Regions from separate parts of the Comamonas sp. w2-DMI genome, predicted to be linked through region 3. Evidence: predicted binding sites of a transcription regulator. Region 3 holds the regulator's gene; each other region holds the start of a gene.
The links. The regulator FNR, encoded in region 3, switches genes on or off when oxygen is low (the NO sensors DNR and NnrR bind a similar motif). The targets are predictions, from matches to a motif close to TTGATNNNNATCAA.
Positions count from the first base shown of each region.

Region 1 (3,672 bases), on a different contig from region 3:
AACAGCGCGCAGCCGCGCTCGTCGTAGAAGAACTTGGGAGAAATCTGCGCCGCGGGCTGCATCAGGCCCTGGCGCAATTCGCGCTGCAACTCCTGCTGCAGCTGGTGCTGCGGGGGCTGCGCGGGTTCGCGGGCACGGGCGCTGCTGCGCAGCGCGAAACGCCCCGTGGGCAAGGGCAGGGGCAATCGCCCGGCTCTGGAAAACTGCTCCGCCCGCATCGACATACCGTCCATGGCCTGGTCTCCTTGCAAGCCGATCGCCGGCCTCGGCCTGGCGTGCGGCATGGATGCATTCTGTCGCCGTGCACGGGGGCGCGGCTGCCGGCCCCTGCCGCCGCGGCTGCAGCGGCAGGCCCGAGCGCCAGACTAAGGCCATGCTCCGGCGGCCGGCGTAGGAGTGCTTCCTGGATTCATGACTTTCTCATGAATCCAGCTGCAACCTCTTTCCCGGCAGTCATCTGAAGCTATGTTTACAGGAGCATGAAAACAAAAATCGGCATGCCGCAGTGCAGCATGCCGATTCCGCAACCCAAGGCCTGGCAGGCGGCCAGGCGCCGCCGCGGCAGCGATCAGAAGCGGTAGCCCACACCCACGCCGACCAGCCAGGGATCGACCTTGAAGGGGGTGTTGTCGAAGACGCCGGCGCCGCTCACCTTGGTGTCGATGAAGACTTTCTTGACATCGAAGTTCAGCGACCAGTTCTTGTCCAGCGCATAGTCGAAGCCCACCTGCAGCGCGCCGCCGAAGCTGTTCTTCTTGACGGTCACGGCGCCGTCCAGGATGTCGACGTTCGAAAAGCGCGTGTAGTTGATGCCGGCGCCCACATAGGGCTTGAAAGCGCCGAAATTGGTGAAGTGGTACTGGGCCAGCAGCGTGGGCGGCAGGTGCTTGAGCGAGCCGATCTTGCCGCCGTTCAGGCGCACGTCGTGCTTTTGCGGATAGGTCAGCACCAGCTCGGCCGCGATATTGGGCGTGAAGAAGTACGACACGTCGACTTCGGGCATCCATTTGTTGTTGATGCTCACGCCGGCATCGCCCGCGGCGCCGCCGTTGTCGCTGTTCAGGTGCACGGCGCGCATGCGCACCATCCAGGGGCTGCTGCCGTCGAAGGACTGGGCAAAGGCGGTGCCGGCGGTCAGGGCGCTGGCGGCTGCGGCAATGGCGATCAGGGTCTTTTTCATTGGGATTTCCTTGAAGTGATTCCTGGGAGGCGATGCATCCCCTGGCCCTGATTGAAACAAGGCGTTCACTCCAAGGGTTTGTCCCAGGTCAACCCGAAACCACCTCGGCCGTCGCGGCCCCACGGAAACCGCAATGCGTTGCCCTGGCGCCACGCACAGGCCCTTTCTTCAATGCGGGGCCGGGGCCGGCCGCAGCCTGTGCCACAGCTCCACGCCGGCCACGACCGCGCCGCCCACCACGGCGCCGACACCCACGTGCACCAGATGCGGCACCACGGCGGCGGCCACGCCGCCCAGGGGCTCGATGCTGTCGTGCAGCCAGTGCGTGACGGGCGGCATGCCGTGCACCAGCAGGCTGCCGCCCACGAGAAACATGGCGGCCGTGCCGACGATGGACAGGCCCTTCATCAGCCAGGGCGTGAAGCCGATCAGCCCGCGCCCCAGGGCCTGCGCGGCGCGGCCCGCGCGCGCCATGAGCCAGCTGCCCACATCGTCCATGCGCACGATGGCGGCCACCAGCCCGTAGACGAACACGGTGATGGCCAGGGCCACGACGCACAGCACCAGCGCCTGCTCCCAGATGGGTTTTTGCGCCACCGTGCCGAGGGCGATGGCCATGATCTCGGCCGAGAGGATGAAGTCCGTGCGCACGGCGCCGGCCACCTTGGCCTTCTCGTACGCGACCGGGTCCACGGCCTTGGCGCGCGCGGCGCGCACCGAGGACGGCGCCACGCCGGCCTGCGCGGCCTGCTGCGCGTCGATGCGAGCCTCCTGCACATCGGGTTTCTGGTGCTTGTGGAACAGCTCCAGGATCTTTTCCACGCCCTCGAAGCACAGAAAGGCGCCACCCACCATCAGGAGCGGCGTGATCAGCCAGGGCGCAAAGGCGCTGATGAGCAGCGCCGCGGGAATCAGGATGGCCTTGTTCTTGAGCGAGCCCTTGGCCACGGCCCAGACCACGGGCAGCTCGCGGCTGGCGCGCACGCCGGTGACCTGCTCGGCATTGAGCGCCAGATCGTCGCCCAGCACGCCCGCCGTCTTGCCCACGGCCACCTTGGTCATGGTGGCCACATCGTCGGCCGCGGCCGTGCTCTTGGCCGCCGCGGTCTTGGTCATCAAGGCCACGTCGTCCAGCAGCGCCGCGATATCGTCCAGCAGCATCAAAAGGCCAGCACCCGCCATTGCATCTCCTTGTTCGGCAATGCCCCATCATGCAGTGCGCCATGCGCGCCCGAAGCCAAACCCCGCGGGCTGCGGGGCAAATCGCATGGCGGCGGCGCCAGGGCATGCTATGCATCTGCAAGCTGCCAGCGCGCACCGGGCCTGCACTGCAGCCCTTGTCGGCCATGCAATGCAGGCAAGGCGCGTGCCAGCTGCTTGCAAAGCAGGAGCGCGCAGCGCCGCCGGTCGCCGCTACTTGCTGGTCCTGAAGCCCTGCGTCGCGGCCCAGGCGGCCACGTCGTCGCGGCGGATCGCCGCGGCCATGAGCTGCGGAAAGGCATCGGGCGTGCAGGCGAACGATGGCACGCCCAGCGCCGCGAGCTTGGCGGCCAGTTCCGCGTCGTAGGCGGGCGCGCCCTCGTCGCTGAGCGCCAGCAGCGTGATGAACTGCACGCCGGCCTCGACCAGCTCGTGGGCGCGGCGCAGCAGGCCCGACTCCACGCCGCCCTCGTAGAGGTCGGAGATCAGCACCAGGATGCTGTTGCGCGGCTCGCCGATCAGCCCCTGGCAGTAGCCCACGGCGCCGTTGATGTCGGTGCCGCCGCCCAGCTGCACGCCGAACAGCACATCGACGGGATCGTCGAGCTTGTCGGTCAGGTCCACCACGGCGGTATCGAACACCACGAGCCTGGTGGAGACGGCCGGCAGGCTGGCCATCACCGCTCCGAAGATGCTGGAGTACACGACCGAGTTGGCCATGGAGCCGCTCTGGTCTATGCACAGGATCACCTCGCGCTGCGGGCGGCGCGCCTTGCGGCCGTAGCCGATCAGCGTCTCGGGCACGATGGTCCGGTACTCGGGCTGCCAGTGGCGCAGGTTGGCGCGGATGGTGCGGTTCCAGTCGATCTCGGCATGGCGCGGGCGGCGGTTGCGCTGACTGCGGTCCAACGCCCCGGCCACGGCGCTGCGCATGGGGTCCTCGAGCTTTTTCATCAGCTCATCCACCACCTTGCGCACCACCAGCCGCGCCGTGGCCTTGGTGTTCTGCGGGATCACGGAGCCCAGCGAGATCAGGTCGGCCACCAGGTGCACGTCGGGCTGCACGTTCTCCAGCATCTCGGGCTGCAGCAGCAGCTCGCGCAGGTTCAGGCGCTCCATGGCGTCGCGCTGCATGACCTGCACGACCTGGCTCGGAAAATACTTGCGGATGTCGCCCAGCCAGCGCGCGACCGAGGGCGAGGAATTGCCGCGCCCGCCGCGGCGCGAGGCCAGCTTGCTGTCCTCCTCGTACAGCGCGGCCAGCGCCTGGTCCATCTCCTGCAAGCGCCCCG
Region 1 is NZ_JBANEL010000011.1:90,420-94,091, reverse strand. It holds gene egtD (L-histidine N(alpha)-methyltransferase) at 1-62, opposite strand, end outside; gene V8Z74_RS13390 (OmpW/AlkL family protein) at 569-1,180, opposite strand; gene V8Z74_RS13385 (DUF808 domain-containing protein) at 1,349-2,362, opposite strand; gene V8Z74_RS13380 (VWA domain-containing protein) at 2,594-3,672, opposite strand, start outside.
Region 1: a site for FNR is predicted at 1,259-1,272, ahead of V8Z74_RS13390 (OmpW/AlkL family protein). Genes of this name have one in related genera too.

Region 2 (3,672 bases), on a different contig from region 3:
ATCGTGATAGGCCCGGAATCGGTTGCATACCTCGAGCTTTGTGGAGATTTCCTTGCCTCCCCATGGGCTCGACACGAGGCGCCATGAATGAGCGGGATACCTCGAAGGGTTCAGGGCCGGGACGGTCGAGCAGATCAAGCGCCTATGGCGATGCCTGGCGTGTCGGCCAGCCCGTTATCGGCAGATGCCAGTGCTGCCGATGTAAGCATGCACTCGCTATTGCAAGGTCTTGGCCCATTTCTTGCGTAGCAGCTGGGCCGAGGCGCTGGCGCGGCGCTTGCGTTCTTTTTCGAGCCAATGCCCCATCTTTGCCGGCTTGCTGTTCTTGGAGGGCCACAGCAACGGGTTTTCGCGCAGGAGTTTTTCGCTGGCCACGACATCATTCAATTCACCGAGCGACTTCAAGGTCTGCCTGAGGCGACGCAGCGTTTTTCGTTGATCGCCGGACAAGGCCGGGGCCAGAAGCTCCAACAGGCAGCGGGCCTTCTTGCCGGCCTTTCTGACATCGTGAAATGCCGCCAGGTCCGGCTTCTTGGCTGCCAATGCCTGTTGGAGTCTTTTACGCAGCAGCTTTTCGGCTTTGGCAACGCGAATCTCTGCAAAGGCTTTAAGGGTTTCTTTTTGCTGTCCCGCAGCCACAGAGGTGGAGGCCTGCCGCAGGATTTCCTGCAGCAGCGGCTGCAGGGCGGAAGGTGACAGCTGGTCCTTGACGTCTTCCACGGCGGCTTGGCGAGCCGCCGATATCTGGGAAGCGGGCAGAGCTGTGTCTTTCATGCGCAGGTTCAGCAATGCGAGCAGGATGTCATGGTCGCGAACACGGCCGGCGGCGCCCGCGACGGATTGGAAGATGCTTCTCTGCCGGGCATATTCTCTTGCGTCCATCATGGGGCGATAGAACCACCATAGCGACTGCAGGCTGCGCATCGACACGCGCAGCTGATGAAAGCCTTCGGCGCAAGGCTCGCTGGCAATTTCCCGGGCCTGCGCGATCACCGATTCCGCAAGGGGTGACGCAAGTTCCAGGAAGAAGGCTGCGGCGCCGGCTTCGCTTCGTCTTGTGGTTCTGGCCATGTGCGTTCCTGAACTCCACTGACAGGCAATCAGGCGGATGGCGGCACAGGGCGCAGCTAGGCGGGGCGGTGCACCAGGACCGGAATGTTGCTGTTGACCAGAACGCGCTGGGTTTCGCTGCCCAGCAAAATGCCGGTGATGCCCTTGCGGCCGTGGGATGCCATGCAGATCAGGTCGCACCGGCTGTCCCGGGCCTCCTTGACGATGGCTTGGTGGACCGAGACATTGGTCACCCGCACGGTTCTGCAGGGCACGCCCTGTTCCCTGGCTAGGTTTTCCGCGAACTGCAGGACCCTGTCGGCTTCCAGCTGCGCGCTTTTCTCGAATTCGGCAGCGTTGCACGTCAGCAGCGCGTCCGCACCGTAGATCATGACCGCATAGTCAGGCATTACATGCAGCGCGGTCACCTGGGCGCCTTGTTCCTTGGCGAGCTGGATGCCTGAACGAAGTGCGGCCTGCGAGAGTTTCGAGCCGTCCGTAGGAATAAGCACATGTTTGAACATAGCTGGCCTCCTGGGGTGATGCAGAGGGCGTGATCGCCCGCTGCGCCGAATATCGGTAAGCGAATATTCCTACTGCGCCGCGCGGCCTGCAATGCCCTGGCTGCAAATTGCCGCTGTTTCTTGATGAATGTCAAGGTGGGCGGGCCTGGCTGCATCCAGCAGCCTAAGCCTGCGCCTGCTGGGGTGCTGCGGCCCAAGCAGCCCTGGAGACGATCTGCGGGCCAACGGTCGATGCGCCGTTATAGCCACCGTTGGCTCTTTCTTCGTGGGATGCGTTGAGGAGCTGGAAGGCCAGGTAGGCAATGCCCGCTGCGCAGAACAGCAACAAAAGCATTTTCCAACCAGATTCGGGCATGGGGTACTCCTTGCGTCAGATCGATATCTGGATATCCGGATTTTCGCGCACTCAAAGCCCCATGGGTGCAGCCTGTCTTCGTTTTCCGCGGCTTGCGCGCTTTGCTACCATCCGCCCCGATTCATTGGGAGGGATATGAAAAAGTCGACGTATCAGGCAATCGTGGTCGGTTCCGTGGCATTGCCGATTGTGGGGATGGTCGCCGAGATGGCATTCGCCCTCATTCCCGAGCCGCTGGAGGCATTTGTCGCCGGCCTCTGGTGGGACACGGAGATGAGCGTGATGGACTGGGTCTATCTCCTCGCCCTGATTGCTCTCTTCATGCTGGGTATGGCCTCCTGGTACGGGCTGCTGCGTACCAGAAGCTGGGGCCCCCGGTTTTCCTTGTGGATGGGTGCTGCAACGTGGGGCTTTCTCTGCTTTGCACCGCCGCTGGCGATGTCCGGCCTGGGCTACTCGACCGCCACACTGGGTAGCGCCCTGTATGGGGTGGCGCTTGCGCTGCCGTACTGCTCGCCTCAGGTGCGGGAGATGTTCTGGCCTGCAAGAGCCTGAGCGTGATATTCCCCGGGGCGCCCAGATGCTCTGCAGAGCAGTTGGCATAGCTGGCAATATTCGGCGCCTGCCGGCATGCCAGGAACAAAGGCTGCCGCGATCCGCTGCCTCATGAAAAGCCATGTTGCTTGGTTGGCCGGGCGGGAGGTGCTTGAATGGCATGTCTACCACTGTCAACTGCGAGCAGAAAAATGCGTTTACCAAGAAGCTCTTTTTTGCGGATCGCCACTTTTGCAGCGATCACGGCAGGCACGGCAATCGCCGTGTCCGGCTGTGCCGTCTCCGTGCCCGTCGGCGTCAAGCCTATCGCCGGTTTTGATGCCAGGCGATATATGGGCACATGGTATGAGCTGGCCCGCATCGATCACCGGTTCGAGAAGGGGCTGACACGGACATCGGCGCACTACACGCTGAACGACGACGGGACGGTCAAGGTGGTCAATCGCGGCTTCGATGTCTCCAGGCAGGAATGGCGCGAGTCCGAGGGCAGGGCGCGCTTTCTGGGCGATCCTTCCATTGCGGCGCTCAAGGTGTCATTCTTCGGGCCGTTCTATGGCGGCTATAACGTGGTGAGCCTGGACGACGGCTACCAGACCGCCCTGGTCGTCGGCAGCAGCCCGGAGTATTTCTGGCTGCTGTCGCGCAGCAAGCAGATCCCCGCGGACAAGCTCAAGGCTTTGCTGGAAAAGGCGCAGGACCTGGGGATCGATCTGAGGCGTGTCCTGCTGGTCGAGCAGGAATAGGCTTGGTATCCGTCTTTCGGGGCTTGCGTCCTGCCCCGGCGAGCGACTGCTCCACGCATTGAGTTCAAGAGGTCCGGTGCTGACAGGACGCATGAAAATGCGGCCGCATGGCCGGTACCTGACAGGAGGCATGCGCTGCCACCTGCGGCACGCGAACACTGATCCTGGTGGCGTGGGGATAGCGCCGCATCGCATCGGCGGCTGCGGCGCAGGTGCTGGGGAACAGGGCTGAATAGCAGGCTCCGGCGACCTTGATGATGCAGTACCTCATGTCCAGGGCCTTTCATGGTGGGTGAACGGTTTCCTTGAGTATCGGCATGTTTGTTTCTAAATGAAACAAAAAAATGATGCATCAGTACTTCTGCCGGGAACGGACAGGCATGCAGGGCCGACTCCAGGAAAAAGGCCCGCGAGCGCATGCTGCGGGCCTTTTGTAAAGAGCCGG
Region 2 is NZ_JBANEL010000008.1:107,125-110,796, forward strand. It holds gene V8Z74_RS10660 (CHAD domain-containing protein) at 217-1,071, opposite strand; gene V8Z74_RS10665 (universal stress protein) at 1,128-1,574, opposite strand; gene V8Z74_RS10670 (hypothetical protein) at 1,738-1,929, opposite strand; gene V8Z74_RS10675 (hypothetical protein) at 2,065-2,484, shown strand; gene V8Z74_RS10680 (hypothetical protein) at 2,594-2,737, opposite strand; gene V8Z74_RS10685 (lipocalin family protein) at 2,676-3,227, shown strand.
Region 2: a site for FNR is predicted at 1,695-1,708, ahead of V8Z74_RS10665 (universal stress protein). Genes of this name have one in related genera too.

Region 3 (3,672 bases):
GCGCTTTCCCCATGTCTGGCTGGTCATCGGCGGCCCCGCCGTGGTGGTGGTGGCGGGCTTTGTGACGGCCTATATCGCCTTGCGCGCGCCGGATCCCGTGATCGACCCGGACTACTACCGCCATGGCGTGGAGATCAACAAGCGCCTGAGCGAGGCCGAGAAAAGCCAGGCCCCCGCGCTGACTGGTCGCAACCATGCGCTCACGCCCGCCGGAGACCACCCCACGGACCGCTGAGGCGGGGGCTTCCTCATGAATATGGCAAAAATAAGAGCGGCTTGCGCCTGAAAGCATTGGGCTTCAAAGGAGTTTGCTCTGGAACAGGAGATGAGGCATGTGCCAGCAGCTCCTGTTTTTGATAGCTTTCAGGGTTTCCCGCCTCGGGTAATGCCCGCGGCGGTCTTGCCTGGCGCCCGGGTTGCTGGCCAGAATGCAGCCATCGCATGAGAGCTTTCAGGAGAACAGCCCATGGTCGCTCAGCGCTGGATGTGGATTGCCTGGCCTGCGTTCCTCGCAGCCGCCGTGATGGAAATGCTGGTCTTTGCCTTTGTCGATCCGCTGGAGCTGCATCTGGCGGGCGAGCCGGTCGCCTGGTCGCGCAATGCCGTCTACACGGTGTCCTTCTTCGTGTTCTGGGGCGTGGCCATGTTCTCCAGCCTGCTGACCAGCCTGCTGGGCCGCAGCCTGGCCGAGCTCAACGGCGCCGCGATCGCGCGGCCGGCCCCCATCCGTCTGGCCGAGCACGACTGGCAGCCGGACTGAGCGGTTGCCAGAAGGCCAGGAAAAAAGCCCGCGGCGCAAGCCGGCGGGCTTTTGTTGGACAAACAGGGCCGCTCAGCTCTGGCACTGCTGGCTGTTGACGATGCGCTTCAGGGCCTCGGTATCCAGAATGCGCAGGTGGCGCTGCTTGACTTCCACAATGCCTTCCTCGGCGAACTTGGAGAAAGTGCGGCTCACGGTCTCGAGCTTGAGGCCCAGGTAGCTGCCGATTTCCTCGCGCGTCATGCGCAGCACCAGCTCCGACTTGGAAAAGCCGCGCGCCGACAGGCGCTGCACGAGGTTGAGCACGAAGGCCGCCAGGCGCTCCTCCGCGCGCATGCTGCCCAGCAGCAGCATCACGCCGTGCTCGCGCACGATCTCGCGGCTCATCACCTTGTGCACGTGGTTCTGCAGGGCCGTGACTTCGCGGGATAGTTCCTCCAGCTTGTCGAAGGGCATGATGCAGACCTCGGCATCCTCGAGCGCGACGGCATCACAGGTGTGGTGGTCGTTGACGATGCCATCCAGGCCGATGATCTCGCCGGCCATCTGGAAGCCCGTCACCTGGTCGCGCCCGTCCTCGGTGGCCACGCAGGTCTTGAAGAAGCCGGTGCGGATGGCGTACAGCGACGTGAAGGTCTCACCATTGCGAAACAGCAGGCTGCCGCGCTTGACCTTGCGACGTTTGGCCACGATGGCGTCGATGCGCTGCATCTGCTCGTCATCCAGGCCCATGGGCATGCACAGTTCGCGCAGGTTGCAGTTGGAGCAGGATGCTTTGATGGTCTGAAGGTTCATGGGCAAACGTCGGCGGCAGGGGCGGTGGCCCGTGCCGGCAAGTGACCTCGTCAATGGTAATGAGATGAATCAAATTGTGGCAGCACTTGCCTCGGCATCTCTTGATGTGCGTCAAGGACGGCTTTCTTGCTTTGGCGCACATTGCCGATATTCCGACCCCAATCATGCGCTTGCCATGCCGCTGCTGTCAGTGCCTTTTCCGACTGTACAGCGCTTGCGGGCATGAAACGCATCCTGCCAAGAAAATATGACCGCTGTCACGCCTGAGTTACTGAGCCGCTTTGACATACCCGGGCCGCGCTACACCTCGTTTCCCACGGCCGACCGCTTTGTCGAAGCCTTCGGTACCGAGGACTACATTCTTGCGCTGCAGCAGCGCAAGGCACAAGCGCCGTTCGGCGCCACGCGGGCCCTGCCGCTGTCGCTGTATGTGCATGTCCCGTTCTGCGATTCGCTGTGCTACTACTGCGCCTGCAACAAGATCATCACCAAGCACCACGAGAAGGCCGCCGAATACCTGGACTACCTGGCGCGCGAAGTCGACCTGCACACCCGGCACTGCGGCAGGGGCCAGCCCGTGAGCCAGCTGCACCTGGGCGGAGGCACGCCGACCTTTTTCTCCGACGACGAGCTGCGCCGCTTGATGGAGCTGCTGCGCGGGCACTTCCGCCTGGAGGCCGGCGGAGAGTATTCGATCGAGGTCGATCCGCGCACCGTGAGCAACGAACGCCTGGCCGCGCTCAAGGCACTGGGCTTCAACCGGCTGAGCTTCGGCGTGCAGGACTTCGATCCCGAAGTGCAGCAGGCCGTGCACCGCGTGCAGCCTGCCGAGCAGGTGTTCGCTCTGGTGCAGGAGGCCCGCCGCCTGGGCTTTGCCTCCATCAATGTGGACCTGATCTACGGCCTGCCCAGGCAGTCCTCCGAGTCCTTTGCGCGCACGCTGGAGCAGGTCAACGCGCTGCGCCCCGACCGCATCGCGCTGTATGCCTATGCCCATCTGCCCGAGCGCTTCAAGCCGCAGCGGCGCATCGTCTCCGCCGAGCTGCCGCAGGGCGCGGACAAGATCCGCATGCTGTCGGGCGCCATCGAGGCTTTCATGGGCGCGGGCTATTGCTATGTGGGCATGGACCATTTCGCGCTGCCCGAGGATCCGCTGGCCGTGGCCAAGCGCCAGGGCCGGCTGCACCGCAATTTCCAGGGCTACAGCACCCAGCCCGACTGCGACCTGATCGCACTGGGCGTCTCGGCCATCGGCAAAGTGGGCGCCACCTACAGCCAGAATGCCAAGACGCTGGAAGAGTATTACGACGCCCTCGACAGCGGCCAGCTGCCGGTGGTGCGGGGTCTGGCGCTGTCGCGCGACGATCTGGTGCGCCGTGCGGTCATCATGTCCATCATGTGCCAGGGCGCCGTGCTGTTCGAGCCCATGGAGCAGGCCTGGCTGCTCAATTTCCGCGAGTACTTCGCTGCGGAGATGCAGGCCCTCAAGGAGATGGAGGGCAACGGCCTGGTGGAACTCGGCGAGGAGGGCTTCCAGGTCACCGCGCTGGGCTGGTTCTTCGTGCGCGCAGTAGCCATGCTGTTCGACCGATATTTGCAGGCCGACCGGAACAGGGCGCGATTTTCGAGGATCATCTAGCGCATGCTGCTATCGCTGGTCTGGACCGCTTTGATCATGGGGCTCGTGGGTGGGCCCCATTGTCTTGTCATGTGCGCTGCGCCTTGCAGCGTGGTGACCCGCGGCCAAGCCGCGCACGAGGCGCCGGTGCGCGTCCACGGCCGGCGCAGCCGGCGCTGGCTGCGCGCAGGCCTGTTCCATGCAGGCCGGGTGGCCGGCTATGCGACGCTGGGCGCCGCAGCCGCCATTGCCATGGAGAGCCTGTCCTGGCTGACCAGCCAGACCACGGCGCTGCAGCCTTTCTGGACCCTGCTCCACGTGGCGATGATGGGCTGGGGCCTGGCCATGATGGTGCAGGCGCGCCAGCCGGCCTGGCTGGAGAATGCCGGCCGCGCCGCTTGGCGCCGCGTACAGCCCTGGGTGTCCGCGCCCAGCGGCAGCCTGGCCGCCGGCTATCTCTGGGCGCTCATGCCCTGCGGCCTGCTGTATTCGGCCGTGC
Region 3 is NZ_JBANEL010000003.1:224,313-227,984, forward strand. It holds gene V8Z74_RS05535 (FixH family protein) at 1-235, shown strand, start outside; gene V8Z74_RS05540 (hypothetical protein) at 467-760, shown strand; gene fnr (fumarate/nitrate reduction transcriptional regulator Fnr) at 833-1,555, opposite strand; gene hemN (oxygen-independent coproporphyrinogen III oxidase) at 1,803-3,194, shown strand; gene V8Z74_RS05555 (sulfite exporter TauE/SafE family protein) at 3,198-3,672, shown strand, end outside.

Region 4 (3,672 bases), on a different contig from region 3:
GACAGGCCCAGCAAGGCCATGCCCATGAGCACGGTCAGCGCCGCCAGCAACGCTCCGCCCAGCCAGAGCCTGCGCCCCGCCATGGCATCGAGCGCGCGCAGCAGGGTCCATGCCCCCTTGCCGGAGCGCGGATGGCGATCCAGGCCTTCACGCATCAGCAGTCCTTTCCTGCAGCACTGGCAAGGCCCCGGCAGGCCCGGCATCGCCCTGCAGCGGCAAATCGATGATGCGGCCCATGCGCCGCGCCAGTTGCGCATCATGGGTGGCCACGATCAGCGTACGGTCCCCGGCGATGCGCAGCAGGGCTTCGGCGACCTGTGCTGCGGTGTCCGGATCCAGGTGTGCCGTCGGCTCGTCGACCAGCAGCAGCCCGGCCTGCCGGTTCACTGCCAGGCGCGCCAGCGCCAGGCGCACTGCTTCCCCGCCCGACAATCCGCTGCCGCCCTCGCCCAGGCTCATGCCCGCACGGGCCTGCAGCACGGCGCCCAGCGCCGCCTGCTCGCCAGCAGCCTGCACGTCTGCTGCGCTCACCTGTGCGCGGCCCAGCGCCACATTGCGTTGCACCGATCCGGCGAACACATGGCGCTGCTGGCCCATCCAGGCCATGCGCGCGCGCAACGCGGGCGCATTCTCGGCATTCAGCGGCCGGCCATCGATCTCCACCCGGCCCTGCAGTACAGGCAGCATGCCTGCCAGTTGCGCAAGCAGCACCGATTTGCCGCTGCCGCTGGGACTCCACAACGCCACATGCTCGCCCGCCTCGATGCGCAGGTTCAAAGGCGCCAGCCGCGACACGCTGCCCGGGGCCTGGACGCAAAGGTCGAAAGCCTCTACCGACACCGGGCCGGCATGCGCTCCATGCCCGTCTTCAGGGAGTGCCTCGAAGCTGCCGACCAGCGGCGTGGCCTGCCGGCACAGCATGTTCAGAGTCTTGATGGCGGCCTCGCCTGCGGCGCGGTCATGCCAGACCGCCGAGAGGTCGCGCAGCGGCTCGAAGAAGGCGGGCGCCAGCAGCAGCACGAACAGCGCCTGCCCCAGCGTCAGCGTATGGCCCCAGGCACCGAACGGCAGCATGCCCAGCAGATGGAAACCCACATAGACCGCCACCATGGCCACGCCCAGCGCGGAAAACAGCTCCAGCACGGCCGAGGACAGAAAGGCGATGCGCAGCACGCGCATGGTGCGCCGGCGCAGCGACTCGGCATGGCTGCGCAGCCGCAGGGCCGAGGCATCCACCGCCCCCAGCGCCCGCAAGGTGCTCAGGCCCCGCAGGCGGTCCAGCAAGAAGGCGTTCATGCCGCCCATCTCCACCAGCTGTTCCTCGCTGGCGGCGCGGGCACGCCAGCCCACGATGGCCATGAACAGGGGAATCAGCGGTGCCGCCAGCATCAGAATCAGTGCGGCAATCCAGCTCTGGCTGGCAACGGCCGCCGCAAGGGCCAGCGGAACGATGCGCACGCGCCACATGGCGCTCTGGTAGCGCGCCAGCCAGGGCACCACGGCCTCGGACTGTTCGGCCACCGCGCTGGCGGCCTGTCCCGAGGGGGGACGCGCCTTGTCCAGCGGCGAGGCCTGGGCCAGCGCCTGCAACACCTGGGCGCGCAACCGGCTCAGCGTGGCACGCGCGGCGCGCTGGGCCCGCAGCACGCCCAGCCCTTCACACCAGGCGCGCAGCACGCCCAGAACCAGCACGCCGGTCGCTGCCGTTGCCAGATGGCGCACGGACCGGCCATTCGCCATCTGCTGCACGGCCCAGGCCAGCAGCGCGGCCTGGGGCAGCCAGAGCAATGCGGCGGCGAGCTGCAATGCAGCACCGGCTCGCAGGCCTCGTGCGTGAAGTCCAGCGGTTGCGAATTGAGATAGCTCTTTCATTTTTGAATTTTCAGTATTTACTGAAAACAAAGAAATACTACTCCATTTTGATCCTCATCATGGCAGGCCGTCCCCAAACCGCCTGTAGGATTCAGGCACGCTTGATCTCCATCAAACAACGCACATTTGCTGACAAATGATGCGAAAAATGAAAACGGCGCCCGAGGGCGCCGTCTGTCGGAAGGAAAAGCGGGCTCAGCCCAGCTGCAGCCGCTCGCGGGCCTGCCGGTACTCGCGCTTGAGGCGATCCACCAGGTCGGCCGTCGCAGTGACCTCGTTGATCGCGCCAATGCCCTGGCCGCAGCCCCAGATGTCCTTCCAGGCCTTCTTGGCATCGCCTCCGAAGTTCATCTTGCTGGGATCGGACACCGGCAGGTTCTCCGGGTCCAGGCCCGCAGCGCGGATCGAAGGCGCAAGGTAGTTGCCGTGCACCCCGGTGAACAGATTGCTGTAGACGATGTCGTCGGACGTGCTATCCACGATGGCTTGCTTGTAGCCGTCGACGGCGCGCGCCTCATGGGTGGCGATGAAGGCCGAGCCGATATAGGCGAAATCGGCACCCATGGCCTGGGCCGCCAGGATGGCGCCCCCCGAGGCGATGGAGCCCGACAGGGCCAGCGGACCGTCGAACCACTGGCGGATTTCCTGGATCAGCGCGAACGGGCTCTTCACGCCTGCATGGCCGCCCGCACCGGCCGCCACGGCGATCAGGCCATCGGCACCTTTCTCGACGGCCTTGTGCGCGAACTTGTTGTTGATGATGTCGTGCAGCACCACGCCGCCCCAGCTGTGCACAGCCTGGTTCACGTCCTCGCGCGCCCCCAGCGAAGTGATGACGATGGGCACCTTGTATTGGGCGCAGACCTGCATGTCGTGTTCCAGCCGGTCGTTGCTCTTGTGCACGATCTGGTTGATGGCGAACGGCGCCGAGGGCTGCTCGGGATGGGCCTTGTCCCAGGCGGCCAGGGTCTCGGTGATCTCGGCCAGCCAGTCCTCGAGTTGCGCGGCCGGACGTGCGTTGAGCGCCGGCATGGAGCCGACAATGCCGGCCTTGCACTGTTCGATCACCAGCTTGGGGTTGCTGATGATGAACAGCGGCGAACCGATGACCGGCAAAGCCAGCTTTTGCAGGGCAGTGGGAAGTTTGGACATGCAGAGTCTCCGTAACAGATTCTTATCAAAAAAGGGCTGCGACGCTTGCCTGCCAAGCGTCATTAGCTCTCATTTAGGAAGCAATTCCGAGTTCAGCTCTCGCGGGCTGCGGGCATAGCCATGGAACCGTCCCGCACCCAGTCTGGAGACGGCCCGCAAGGGCCGCCCCCTCCAAGGGGAGGGCGCGAAGCGGTTCAGAGGGTGCTCAGAACGCGTCCATGGGCAAGGCCATGACGCTGGCGCCCCCATCGACGATGGCGTCGCGCAGGCCCTGGGCCTGGGTCAGAATGTGCTCGGCATAGAACTGGGCCGTCACCATCTTGGCGCGCATGAAGGCTTCGTCCTGTCCCTTGCGCAACAGCTGTTGCGCCGCCAGCAGGGCGCGGCCCATCTGCCATCCCGCCACCAGATTGCCGGCCAGCATCAGGTAGGGAACGCTGCCCGCATACACGGCATTCGGATCGTTCCTGGACTGGGCCACCACGAAATCCACCACATCGAGGAATGCCTTGCGGGCCTGCTCCAGGCGGACGGCCACTGCCTTGGCGGCCGCACTGCCGTCGGCGTGCAGCTCGCCTTCGGTCTTCTCGATCTGGGCGGCAATCGCCCTGGCTGTCTGGCCGCCGTCGCGGCCGGTCTTTCGGCCCA
Region 4 is NZ_JBANEL010000018.1:111,782-115,453, forward strand. It holds gene cydC (thiol reductant ABC exporter subunit CydC) at 1-155, opposite strand, end outside; gene cydD (thiol reductant ABC exporter subunit CydD) at 148-1,872, opposite strand; gene V8Z74_RS18225 (NAD(P)H-dependent flavin oxidoreductase) at 2,068-3,024, opposite strand; gene V8Z74_RS18230 (acyl-CoA dehydrogenase) at 3,230-3,672, opposite strand, start outside.
Region 4: a site for FNR is predicted at 1,974-1,987, ahead of cydD (thiol reductant ABC exporter subunit CydD). Genes of this name have one in related genera too.